DNA from 2 places in the Brevibacillus sp. BC25 genome. Region 2 is predicted to be linked to the other one. Evidence: riboswitches for the same ligand, from Rfam matches in the RefSeq annotation. Region 2 holds a riboswitch; the other holds the start of a gene.

Region 1 (6,361 bases), on a different contig from region 2:
CTGATGAAATGTGGAAGCCTGATAAATCGGAACCGACGACGCACCTGTGAACGGGTCAATGCAAGTTGAACCGTGGAGGATCTTGGTTGCAAAATTCATCGTACACTCCCCCCTACGACCAAACTAGCATTCAATGCCTGAAACAAATCGGCTACGACATCATCTGGATGCTCGATGCCAACCGACAGTCGCAACAATCGATCACAAACACCGACATGCTCTCTTACTTCTTGCGGGATATCGGCGTGAGTCTGCGTCGCCGGATACGTACACAATGACTCGACACCACCCAGACTTTCTGCAAAGGACACGATTTGCAGATTTTGCAGGAACAATCCCACCTGCTCTGCATCACATACGCGGAACGATACCATCCCACTATGCCCAGTCGCTTGATTCACCTGTATCTCATGTCCCGGATGCTCTGGCAGACCTGGATAAAATACCTCCGCTACTGCCGGATGCTCACGCAGCTTTTCCGCGACAATCAAGGCATTGGATTGATGGCGCTCCATCCGCAATGCCAATGTTTTCATCCCGCGAACGAGAAGCCAACAATCTTGCGGTCCGAGTACAGCACCGATTGAATTGTGCAAAAACCGGATTTTTTCCGACAACTCTTCCCCTTTTGTTACGATGAGTCCAGCCAGCACATCGTTATGTCCTGCCAAATACTTGGTTGCACTATGTAAGACGATATCTGCACCAAGCTCTAGTGGGCGTTGACAATACGGGGTTAAGAATGTGTTGTCTACAATCGTCAGGAGCCCGTGCTGTTTCGCCAATCGTGTTACTACTCGAATATCGGTAATCTGCATGAGCGGATTGGTTGGCGTCTCGACGAAGATGGCCTTTGTATCCGGGCGAATCGCATCTTTGAGTGCACGAATGTCACGTAAATCCACGTACGAAAACGTCAGACCGTAACGAGAGAGCACTTGCTCGAACAATCGATAGGTTCCCCCGTACAGATCGAGTGAAACGATCAGATGATCCCCTTGGGAAAACAAACCCATGACGGTATGAACAGCAGCCATTCCGGAGGCGCAAGCAAATCCTGCATCTCCTGATTCCGCTTCAGCGATGGTCTCCTCCAAAATGGTGCGAGTAGGATTAGCTGTGCGTGTATAATCATATCCAGTGCTCTGGCCCAAGGCAGGATGGCGATAAGCCGTTGCATAGTAAACAGGAAAGCTCACCGCCCCTGTATTTTCGTCTCTGCCTACGCCCGCCTGAATCAATTTTGTTTCCAATTTCATGTCTATTTCTCTCCCTCCAATAATGTACGAGGGCATCAAAAAAGCCCCCTTTCCTCTGAAAGAAGGCTTTGTTTACGTCACCGTAAGCAAATCCTTCTCATCTTTCAGAGTTTGATAACTCTGCAGGAATTAGCACCATTATCTCCCTGATAAAATACAGGTGATTGGTTGCCGGGCATCATCGGGCCAGTCCCTCCGCCGCTCTGGATAAGAAGATTGCTATTCAATTTGATTGACCCTAATACTAAAGGATCGGCAGGATTCTTGTCAACAATTTATTTCCACCCGTTAATTTGCATCTTTCAAAGCGGTCATAACTTGATTGTCCAGCTTCGCTGCCGCGTTTTTGTCATACGTCTTTTCATATTGTGGTTCTACGGAAATACGGGAACCGTAAAACATAATATCACGAACAGCCTCAATCTTGATTTCTGCCATGGCCAGCTTGAGCGGAACACCTTCCAGTCGGTCTGTTTTGACGACAGCACGACCATTAATGGCGAAAGACGAGCCGGCACCGATCAAATGCAGGACAACTTGTGGTTCCTTCGCAATATTAGCCAAAATACGTGAGCGATTATCCACGGCAAAACGAATCGTATCGGCGCTGACAGCATACGTCCAGGACAAGGAGCTGAGCGATGGTGCCCCTGACTCATGGTCTACTGTGCCCAAGGTAACAAAACGCTCCTTTTGCAAGAGCTTGAATAAATCTTCGGAAAGAGATTGGGAAACAGTTTCAGCCATTTTAAAGCCTCCTAACAAACGTTTTGTACGTTCATTTTACCCTTCGCTTAGCTGATAGGCAAACGTTTCCTCTCCACCTTGATTCTGGTTGTCTTTTTCCCTAGACTGGTAGGTAACAATACCGAATGATGGAAGGGGATGGACAGCTTGTCGCCTACAGACCGCCTTATGCAGCAAATTGACCAAGTACTTGAAGAGCTTCAGGAAGTTCGGAAGGTAAATGAGCGGATGCATAAAATTGCGATGTTCCTGGAAGATATTCGACTAGCAGATGTGATCCAAAATTACACAGCCCCGCGCAAGCTGCTCTGGATTAATTTCCTCGCAGGTCTTGCCCGGGGTCTGGGATTGACAATTGGTACTGCTATCGTTTTGGCTTTCCTCGGCTCCCTCTTGACGCAATTTCTTTCGATCCCCATTCTGGGGGATTACATCAGACAATTGGTGGAGTACGTCGAGACTTACAAGCAGCGGCCTTAACGATAGAGACTAGTCTCTGTCGTCGTCACGATCGTCATCGTCGTCATGATCATCATCGTGGTCATCATTCCATTCCTTACCGTGCTTTTTCCAATAGCCATACGCGTTGCCGTTGGGATGCTTATCTTTTTGCTTCCCTTTTTCTTTTTTCTTTTTGTCATCATCATCGTCTTCATCGTCATCTGTTGGCTTCACAGGCTCGACAATGACTTTTGTGCTTAATGCAACGTCAGCTTTCTTAACCAGCTTATCGTCTTCATACAATGCGAATTGAATCGATTTGGCGCTAAAGGAACGATCCTTGTAAGACAACGTCAAAGAAAACTCACCTTTGTCATTCGGTTCAATTTCTTTTTTCTTCCCGTCAGGAGCGATCACAAACAATTCTGTATCGTCCTTTTTATTCCAGCCGCTTACTGTCCCCTTCACCTGAATGGATTTGGCGGCAGGATTGTTTACAGCAGTCGCCTTGATGGCATATACGGACGCTTGATCCTTGTCAGGAGCGTTAACGATTTCTACCTGAACGGATTCAGAATCAATCTTCTTGCCATCCTCGTAAACCTCAATCAAGGCTTTTTGATCTTTTGCTGCTTGTACATCCTTTACTGAAACCGTAAAGCTGCCTACGCCATCCCACAGCTTCTTCACGTTTGCGTCTTTTTTCACGCCATTATAGGTGACAGTTACTTTGTCTGCCCCCTGCTTGACAATTCCTTTTACTTTTAATTCCTTTTTCTTCGCATCCAATACAGACATGGTATGGATGATCATTTCCTTATCTTCTTCTGCTTTTGGAACGATCTTTACCTTTTCGCTATCAACCAACTTGCTGCCTGCATAGGCACTCACGGTTACATACGGTTCATAAGATGCATCAGGAGCTTCAAAGCTGACCGTAAAAGAGTGCTCGTTGGTCGGCACGACTTCAATGATGTCGGAATTCGGCTTTTTCACAACCACTTTGGTGACATCCGAAGTCACAATCCCCTTTATGTACACCTTGTTATTTTCAGTCTTGGCATTTACACTCACGATTTCTTGATCATTGTCTGTCAGGCGCACTTCCAGCCAAATATCGCTGTAGTACTCGTTGTAGATACGCTCCCACTCCGCTTTGTTTTCTTCCATAAACGTTTGGAGCTTCGTATTCAAGTTGATTTCTTCTACAATGATGTACAAGTTGTCCGCTTGATTTTTCAAGAGCATGTTCAACGTGGTTGGATCATTTTGGGCAAGTTCTTTCAGATTGTAGCGTGTGACTTGCTTGCCCTCGTCATTCATGACTACCTTTGTGGCACTTGGACTAGCAATCGAGCTTGCATTGGCAAAAATTGGCGTCAAACAGCCAAGAATACCTGCAGCTGTCACCACTGCTAATACGGGCTTGGTCATGTACTTTTTCAACGGTAGTTCCCCCTTCTAGTCTGCCAAAATCCCCCTGGTTGCTTGGGGCATGAATATTGACGGGAAATCATTTTCAAAAGTTGCATCATCCTAAAAACCGCATCTTATTACCTATGAAAAGCCCTTGATACAAAAAAACTCCCCCCAACCTCCGAATCATTTCGGCAAGTTTAGGGGGAGTCTTTGTCCCGGTTAGTTACAGTTGAACTTGGGTTCACTTTCAATCGCGACCAATAAAGATTCGACTGATTCAGCAGGGTATCGCACTTCCACGGACTGTGAATCAGCGTTCCCAAATAGCACGTACCAGCTACCTTCCTGACGATAGCCGATATCGCTCATTTGATGATCCTCTTGCAGCAATTGCAAGAAAAAAGCAGCTGTCTCCAAAGCAGAGCGATCTTCTGGTCGCGCATGGGCAACCACTTGAATTTGGAGCCAGTTAAAAAGTGCATCTTCACGCTTCACGTGGCTCTCCTCACTTTCGACCAGTTTGCTCCGGCTTGATCCGTACCTTTACAATCACGAGAATCGCGATCGCCACCAGCATTGCACTTTTCACAGGTAGCTGCACATCCAAAATAGCGAAAATGAGAGCTCCAGCAAATAAAAGGATGTACAAGAGTAAGGTTTTCAAAATTGGCATACGGATACGGGTAGCAAAGCCAAGATAATAGACAATAATTAATTCCACAAACAAAATCCAAGCCCGATATTTATCAGCCCATATGCGAAAGCTGTCATATCCTGTGAGCTGATCTGGATTAGTTGGCACATAGGTTGATGCGATTTGTATCCAGTCCATCACTTATCTCTCCTGTCTTCAAGCGGTGAAACTCCTACCACTTCACATGCCACCTCATAGGCGGAATGAAGCGAATAGTCACTCCTTTTTTCTTAGGAAAACGCTATCTTTCTTACTTTATCAGGTGGTGGATTCTGTGTCAAAAAACGGTAGGTCCTTCCATGTTGCTGGCATGAATTTCGCCGTACATGCTATGATGAGGATATGTCAGTAGAAAAAGGTGGGAATAAGATGAGCTTGTATGATATTGCTGTCAAAACGATTTCCGGTGAAGAGAAGACATTGTCCGCCTTCAAAGGGCATGTCCTGCTAATCGTGAACGTCGCCAGCCAATGCGGCCTTACCCCTCAATATAAAGGGCTACAGGAGCTGTATGAGCGTTATCAGGATAAGGGTCTCGTCATTCTCGGCTTCCCTTGCAACCAGTTCGCTGGACAAGAGCCAGGAACAGAAGAAGAAATCGCAACGTTCTGCGATCGCAATTACGGCGTGACGTTCCCGCTGTTTGCGAAGATCGATGTCAATGGTCCTGGTACTCACCCGTTGTATCAGTACTTGAAGGAACACGCCCCGAACGAAGAAAATCCAGATATCGAATGGAACTTCGCCAAATTCATCGTGGATAAAGACGGTCATATCGTAAAACGCATCAGTGCTCGTACTCAACCTGAAGAGCTCAGCTCTGATATCGAGAGTTTGTTGTAAGGACAAGCCCAAACAAAAACGCCACTTCATCCCAAACAGGATCAAGTGGCGTTCTTTTCTTTTCTATCTTACGCTTGCGGTTGTGCTTCATAGCGTCTTTGCTTCTCATAGCGCTCACGATCTGATTTGTTCAGATATTTTTTGCGCAGACGAACGGATTGAGGTGTTACTTCGCACAGCTCATCGTCGTTCAGATATTCCAGTGCCTCTTCCAAAGACAACATGCGAGGAGTCTTCATTTTGACAGTCTCATCCTTAGTCGCAGAACGTACGTTGGTCGCATGCTTTTCTTTACATACGTTAACGGTCAGATCGTTGTCGCGGTTGTGCTCGCCCACGATCATTCCTTCGTATACTTCTGTACCTGGCTGAATGAACATTGTTCCGCGATCTTCAACGGACATCAAGCCGTACGTGGTAGCTGTTCCTGTCTCGTGGGAAATGAGTACCCCTGCGTGACGTCCTCCTACCGCTCCTGGTACAAGTGGACGATAGCTGTCGAAGGAGTGGTTGAGAATACCGTAACCACGTGTAATCGTCAAGAACTCTGTACGATATCCGATCAAACCACGGGATGGAATAATGAATTCCAGACGAACTTGTCCGAAGCCGTTGTTGATCATGTTAACCATCTCGGCTTTACGTTGACCCAATGTCTCCATAACCGGCCCTGTGTATTCCTCAGGAACATCAATGATCAACAACTCAGCCGGTTCCATTTTTTGACCATCGACCATACGAATGATAACCTCAGGCTTGGACACACCCAGCTCAAAGCCTTCACGACGCATGTTCTCTACCAAGATGGACAAGTGCAATTCACCGCGTCCAGAAACCACATACGCATCTGGCGAATCTGTTTCATCTACACGTAGAGATACATCTGTCTCCAGCTCAGACATCAGACGATCACGCAGCTTGCGGGAAGTCACGTGCTTACCTTCGCGACCAGCAAACG
Region 2 (6,361 bases):
GAGTTCTGAAATGAGCTGACCGAAAAGAATCCAACGATAAGAGCGCTGCTGCCAGACAGAGGCTTGTACCGCGGTTTGGTTCATGGGGTGCTCCTGTCCAGGAATTCATCCCACATCAGGGGGAGCTTGTCCAGCGTATGGCGGCGGAGTCTGTAACGGGAGCCTGCTGTTTCAACGAGATGGGCAGACCGCAGCATGGACAGATGATGGTGCACTGTCGATTTCGCCATGGAGAGTTGATCTGTTATCTCTTGCAGGCTCAGATCCTTTTCCGCCAGCATTTTGACCATGCGCAGCCTGTGCTCATCACCGAGTGCTTTTAAGGCTTGTACCAGTGAAGGAGGTGGTTGATTAGGATCTACAGCATCGTGCAAATTTTCGTCGGCAACAGGGTAATAAAAAATTTTCGTCCCGACAGCATCGGCCTGTACGGTCCACGGGCGATAGATCGCTTGTGGAATCAGCAGTACGCGTGTCACGGCAGGCTCTGGGAGGTAGCTCGATCCCGTTGCATACTCCACCAAGGCTTCCGGGTTGAGCTTTCCTAGCTTGCTTTGCTTTTGCGACCAATCCCGTTCTAGCATGCGAACGATTTCTTCCTCATGCGGCTTGATATGAGTGGTGTACCAGCCTTCCATCAATCGGAGAATATGACTCCGCAGCTCTTCTGCATCAACGGAAGTAATATGTTCGATATACGATTCAAAAAAGAGGTGCGCGCGGCACGCTTCCTGCAAAGAAGAGCAATCATCCTTGTTTCCTTGTGCAGCCTTCCGCCGTGCTTCCTGCATATTTTCACCTAGATAAGGGAGGGCCTCGTATCGGAGCTGTTCTGTTGAGAGTTCTCTGACATACGAGAGAAAGGAATCCAGATCAGCGAAAGGGCAAAGATCGAGCAGTTGCAAAAGCGTCTTCCACGTGTTGTGCTCCTTCGCATAGTCGACCTCTTGCCGTACAGAGGGTGACAGCTCGTCCAACAGTTGACGCCAGTAGGCAGGAGGGTGTTCCATCGTGTGATGCAATTGATCGTAGGTAGCGGCAGCGATTCCCAAGGCAGCTTCGAATAAAGGAGAATACGAGATCTCCACGCGATACGTTGTCCGTTCACTTCCGATGTTCAAAACTTTCACGTATATCCACTCTCCTAAAATTTTCTTGAATGATAATATTATAAAAATATCGAATTTGAAATTCAATGTTTTTCGAACAAAAATAAAAAAGTAAAAAGAAGAATCACAAACCTCTATCCAAAGAGATCACGTGATTCTTCTTTCCTTGTATAGGTATGGTTAACCGACCGTGGATAATTGCAACGCACGCTGCAGGGCTTGCTCCAGATCAGAGAGGATATCGTCGATCGATTCTGTGCCGACGGAGAGGCGAATAAGTCCCGGAGTCACTCCGGCTGCTGCCTGCTCTTCTTCTGTCATCTGCTGATGTGTTGTGCTAGCTGGATGAATGATGAGTGACTTGGAGTCCCCGACATTTGCGAGATGGGAGAACAGCTTCACTGACTCGATCAATGTTTTTCCTGCCTCAACGCCACCGCGAATTCCAAAGGTCAGGATCGCGCCAGTACCTTTTGGCAAATATTTTTGTGCCAATTCATGCTGGGAGTCTGACTCCAGCCCCGGATAACTCACCCACTCTACGGCAGAGTGGTTGGCGAGGAATTTGGCTACTGCCAAGGCGTTTTGGCTATGCCGCTCGATGCGCAGATGCAGTGTTTCTAATCCTTGTAGGAACAAGAAGGAGTTGATTGGGGCAACAGCCGCTCCGATATCGCGCTGGAGCTGGACGCGCGCTTTGATAATATAAGCGAGTGGACCGACTGCCTCTGTATAGACGACGCCATGGTAGCTTGGATCTGGTGTAGTCAGACCTGGGAATTTTCCGTTACTCCAGTCGAATTTTCCAGAGTCTACGATGATACCGCCAATTGCTGTTCCGTGGCCGCCGATGAATTTGGTGGTGGAGTGCACGACAATATCGGCCCCGTGCTCAAAAGGACGGCACAAAATCGGGGTCGCGAAGGTGTTGTCCACGATCAAAGGCACGCCATTTTCGTGGGCAATATTGGCGATCGCCTCGATATCAGCGATATCAATGCGCGGATTGCCGATCGTCTCGCAGAACACGGCTTTTGTCTTTTCATTGATATAGGTACGGAAATTTTCCGGATTGGATTGATCAGCAAAATGAACCTTGATACCGAGGCGGGGAAGAGTGTGGGCGAACAGGTTGTAGGTACCGCCGTAGAGGCTGCTGGAAGCGACGATCTCGTCTCCTGCATGCGCAATATTTAAGATGGCGAATGTAATGGCAGCTTGCCCGGATGCGGTCGCGAGTGCACCAACACCACCTTCGAGCAGGGCAACACGCTTTTCAAATACATCCTGCGTCGGATTCATGATGCGCGTATAGATGTTCCCAAACTCTTTTAAGCCAAACAGGTTGGCTGCATGCTCCGTATCACGGAAAACGTAGGAGGTCGTCTGATAGATCGGAACAGCACGTGAGCCTGTTACAGGGTCAACCTCCTGTCCACCGTGTACCGCAAGTGTTTCTGGCTTCCATTGTTGTTGATCGGACATGTCCATCTCTCCTTTTACTATGGGAAATCGGCTAATAAAAAACGGAGCATTCTCCTGAGAAGAAGAAGGCTCCGATCATGCACGGGCTTGTGTTCATCTCTCAGAATCACTGGATTCTGCAGGAATTGGCACCATGCAGCTAGTCTGCTGGTTGCCGGGTTTCGTAGGGCCTGTCCCTCCACCGCTCTTGATGAGAAAAGTTGTTGTCGTAATTGTATGAAAATATCCCCTCGCTGTCAACGCATAATAGTAAGTTATCAGGGAGGTTTTTATGTATATATAGATGGAAGGTGTTCACTCATGCCATTAATTTGTAACGCTTTTGCCTCAAGCTGTTCACATCCCGTGTGGCTACTGTCGCAGCGAAATAGGAGATAATGGTAGAAAATAGGGAGCATGGATGTATGGTGAAGCCAAGTGCTCTTCGCGTTAGAAAAGTAAAAAAGCGTATGATATCATGGAGGTGGTTACAACTGATCTGATCGTACATATAGGAGGATAAATAGCGATGAGCCATGGAGTAAAGGAAATGACACCACAAGAGCTGTTGGAAAAGCTGGAAGCCAAAGAGGAGCTGCAAGTCATTGATGTTCGTGAAGTCGATGAGTGGAATGCAGGTCATATCAAAGAGGCAAAGCTGATCCCACTCGGCTTTTTGCCGCACCGTATCGATGAACTGGATAAGAACATTCCGATTGTGATGGTTTGCCGTAGTGGTGCCAGAAGCAATACAGCTACAGAGTATTTGAGTGCACAAGGGTATGACGTGGCGAATATGGTTGGCGGCATGCTCGCATGGCCAGGTGAAGTGGAACAGTAAGAAGTGATAGAAACAGTGTGAATGCCTCCCGTGTGTAATCAGGAGGCATCTCGCATGGGACAAGCAGGGAGGAAGCAACCCGTGAGTGAAGGAACACAATTGCAGCATGAATCTGCGATGAAAAAACATTGGTTTCCTGTGTTAGCTGGCATTATCCTTTTGGCTATCGTCGGAGTATTTGGTTATAAGTATATGACAGAAGAGAAGATCGAAGTGTTGAAGCCCATCGCGGATTTCACCTTGGACAACAGTGCCGGAACAACCTATACATTTAATGAAAGTGCTGGCAAAGTACGACTGGTGGAGTTTATGTTTACCAAGTGTCCGGATATTTGTCCAGCGACTACGTACAACATGGCCAAGCTGCAAGATCAGTTGAAGGAAAAGGGACTGTTCGGAGACAAAGTAGAGTTTATCTCCATTTCCTTTGACCCTGATAACGATACGCCGGAAGTCTTGCAGGAGTACGCAGCCAAGTTCAAGGCAGATCAGAGCGGCTGGAAGTTCCTGCGCGGGGACGCTCAGGCTGTAGAGAAAGTGACGAAGGATTTTGGTCTGATGGTCATGAAGCAGCCAGATGGTTCTTATGCCCATACGGCTCGCATGTTCCTTGTGGATGGAGATGGAAACATGCGCCGCGCGTACGGGATGGCAGCTGACATGGACATGGAAATCATGATGAAAGAGATGGAACAGCTCGCTGACTAGTGAGTCTCCTCATAGGAGATGTTTACGACTTCTTCTGTCTGATTCACGAATTCAATATAAACGAGTAACGCCCACCTGCGATTGCCTTCTTGAAGCAAGAGCTTAAACGTCTCTTCCGACGTGGTGGGCGTTTTTTGTTTTCGTCCGACATGTAGGTAGTCCACAATTTGAGCGTTTGGATATCGCTTCATCGTTTCCTGCATCGCGAGCCTGCCCCATTTTGCATAGGGAGGCTGGGCATAGGTAGGGAACGGCTGAAAGAGGAACAGGAAAAGTACAGTGGAGAGAAGGGGCATCATATTCCGATAACGAAATAGGCGACGAGCGGCTTGCACTTACTTATCCCTCTCCTTTTCGAAATGGTTTGCCATGTATTTTGAAGACTTTTCGGCATATCATTCGTAGAAAATAATGACAATGAAGTGCGGGAGGTTTTCGATGCATTACTTGCTCATTCCCTTATTTGGCCTTCCTATTTTGGTGGGGGTTCTTGCGGCCATTTTTCAAAAGCCTCCTTTCTGGAAAAAATGGGGGCTCACGATTGCTTCTGCCGTATTGATTTACGGAGGCTGCTTCGCTGCGAATGTACATTGGCAAATGAAGTATGGCATTCCGGTGTTACCCACGGAGTCAGACTTGGAGGTATTTTTATACTTTTGTATCCTGTTGGTGTTTGTTTGTATCCTCATGTATATTGTCTTTTTGATCATGATGAGAAAACAGTTTTGGAAAATGAACCTCGTTTTTCTATGCACAGCCTTTGGCTTGTTTAGCTTTTTTGCTGCTGCCTTTTTAGGCATGGGGCCTTTTTTGAAAAAAGCGGAGTACGTCACCGTCGTACAAAAAGCAAAAGACCAATGGAAAGCGGCGAAGATGGATAATGAGAAGCCTATTGATCTCGCCATCGTATACAGCAAACAAGACTGTACCAAAAATTGTGCCGGGTATCCGTATTCAAGTCTGATCCTGATACGGAATCAATCGGATCAGCCGTTGGAGATTGATTTGAAACTGCGATTGCAAAACAAAAGTGGCGCCGTATTAAAAGAAGTCGAAGCCGTACCACTAAAGCTCTCTTCAGGAGAAATTACGGAGGTATGGACGGGCGATTCCTATGCAAAGCACGACTTTTGGGCGAGAGCCAGTGTCGTTACCGATGAAAGAGTTACTGATTTGAAGTATCAGTATTCGATTATTGACCGAAGATGAATGTGTGGAATAGACAAGACTGTGTGAAACGAACGTCTTACGTTGTGATATAATAAGAATGGCATGCTTGGTTCGGATTCCCATAATCATGCACGACGATGTTAGGAGGAAAGAGATTGAGCGACGTTAAGATTTTCGCGATGGGCGGCCTCGGCGAGATCGGAAAAAATATGTACTGCGTCGAGTATGAGGACGAAATCATCATTATTGACTGCGGGGTAAAGTTCCCCGAGAATGAAATGTTTGGTATTGATCTGGTTATCCCAGATATTTCTTATCTGAAGGACAACCAGCATAAGATAAAAGCACTTTTGTTGACGCACGGACATGAGGATCACATCGGAGCGATTCCTTATATTTTACGGCAAATCAAGGTGCCGATTTACGGTGGTCGTCTGACCCTGGGCTTGGTCAAGGCGAAGCTGGAAGAGCACCGTTTGCAAAACGAAGTGAAGCTGATTCCAATTTCGGAAGATACGGAAATTCCTTTTGCCAAGCTGAAGGCGACATTCTTCCGTACGAACCACAGTATTCCGGATTCCCTGGGAGTTGTGCTCTATACACCTGAGGGAATGGTCATTCACACGGGTGACTTCAAGTTTGACATGACACCAGTCGGACAAACAACGGAGTACGGAAAAATTGCACGCATTGGTGCGAGTGGAGACGTCTTGGCGCTTTTGTCCGACAGTACGAACAGTGAGCGTCCTGGATTTACGATGTCGGAGAGAACGGTAGGGGAAGGGATTCTCGATGTGGTACGCAAAGCGCGTGGACGCATCATCCTGGCTACCTTTGCTTCCAACGTGCATCGCCTGCAACAGGTGGTAGACGCTGCCGAGCAATGCAATCGCAAAGTGGCGGTTATTGGTCGCAGTATGGAAAAGGTTTTCTTGATTGGACAAGAGCTGGGTTACATCCAAATGCCAGAGGGCATGTTGATTGATATTAAGCACATCGACAACTACGCGGACAACCAAGTGCTTATTATTTGCACGGGTAGTCAAGGTGAGCCGATGGCAGCGTTGAC

Evidence for each region. A riboswitch is a leader RNA that binds a small molecule or an ion and turns the genes downstream of it on or off. The one in region 2 is predicted to bind S-adenosylmethionine.
Region 1: another riboswitch for S-adenosylmethionine. It lies ahead of PMI05_RS15495 (aminotransferase class I/II-fold pyridoxal phosphate-dependent enzyme); the one in region 2 lies ahead of PMI05_RS10980 (homocysteine synthase).

What each region holds. Positions count from the first base shown of each region.
Region 1 is NZ_AKIX01000052.1:35,501-41,861, reverse strand. Features, by position in the region: gene PMI05_RS15500 (PLP-dependent aspartate aminotransferase family protein) at 1-99, opposite strand, end outside; gene PMI05_RS15495 (aminotransferase class I/II-fold pyridoxal phosphate-dependent enzyme) at 96-1,259, opposite strand; SAM riboswitch class I at 1,354-1,473, opposite strand; gene PMI05_RS15490 (pyridoxamine 5'-phosphate oxidase family protein) at 1,548-2,006, opposite strand; gene PMI05_RS15485 (DUF5665 domain-containing protein) at 2,145-2,486, shown strand; gene PMI05_RS15480 (hypothetical protein) at 2,496-3,893, opposite strand; gene PMI05_RS15475 (hypothetical protein) at 4,086-4,361, opposite strand; gene PMI05_RS15470 (YlaH-like family protein) at 4,372-4,698, opposite strand; gene PMI05_RS15465 (glutathione peroxidase) at 4,930-5,403, shown strand; gene typA (translational GTPase TypA) at 5,472-6,361, opposite strand, start outside.
Region 2 is NZ_AKIX01000038.1:70,399-76,759, reverse strand. Features, by position in the region: gene PMI05_RS10990 (MFS transporter) at 1-84, opposite strand, end outside; gene PMI05_RS10985 (helix-turn-helix transcriptional regulator) at 81-1,130, opposite strand; gene PMI05_RS10980 (homocysteine synthase) at 1,290-2,594, opposite strand; SAM riboswitch class I at 2,685-2,791, opposite strand; gene PMI05_RS10975 (rhodanese-like domain-containing protein) at 3,103-3,414, shown strand; gene PMI05_RS10970 (SCO family protein) at 3,496-4,122, shown strand; gene PMI05_RS10965 (YqzG/YhdC family protein) at 4,119-4,457, opposite strand; gene PMI05_RS10960 (hypothetical protein) at 4,561-5,331, shown strand; gene rnjA (ribonuclease J1) at 5,430-6,361, shown strand, end outside.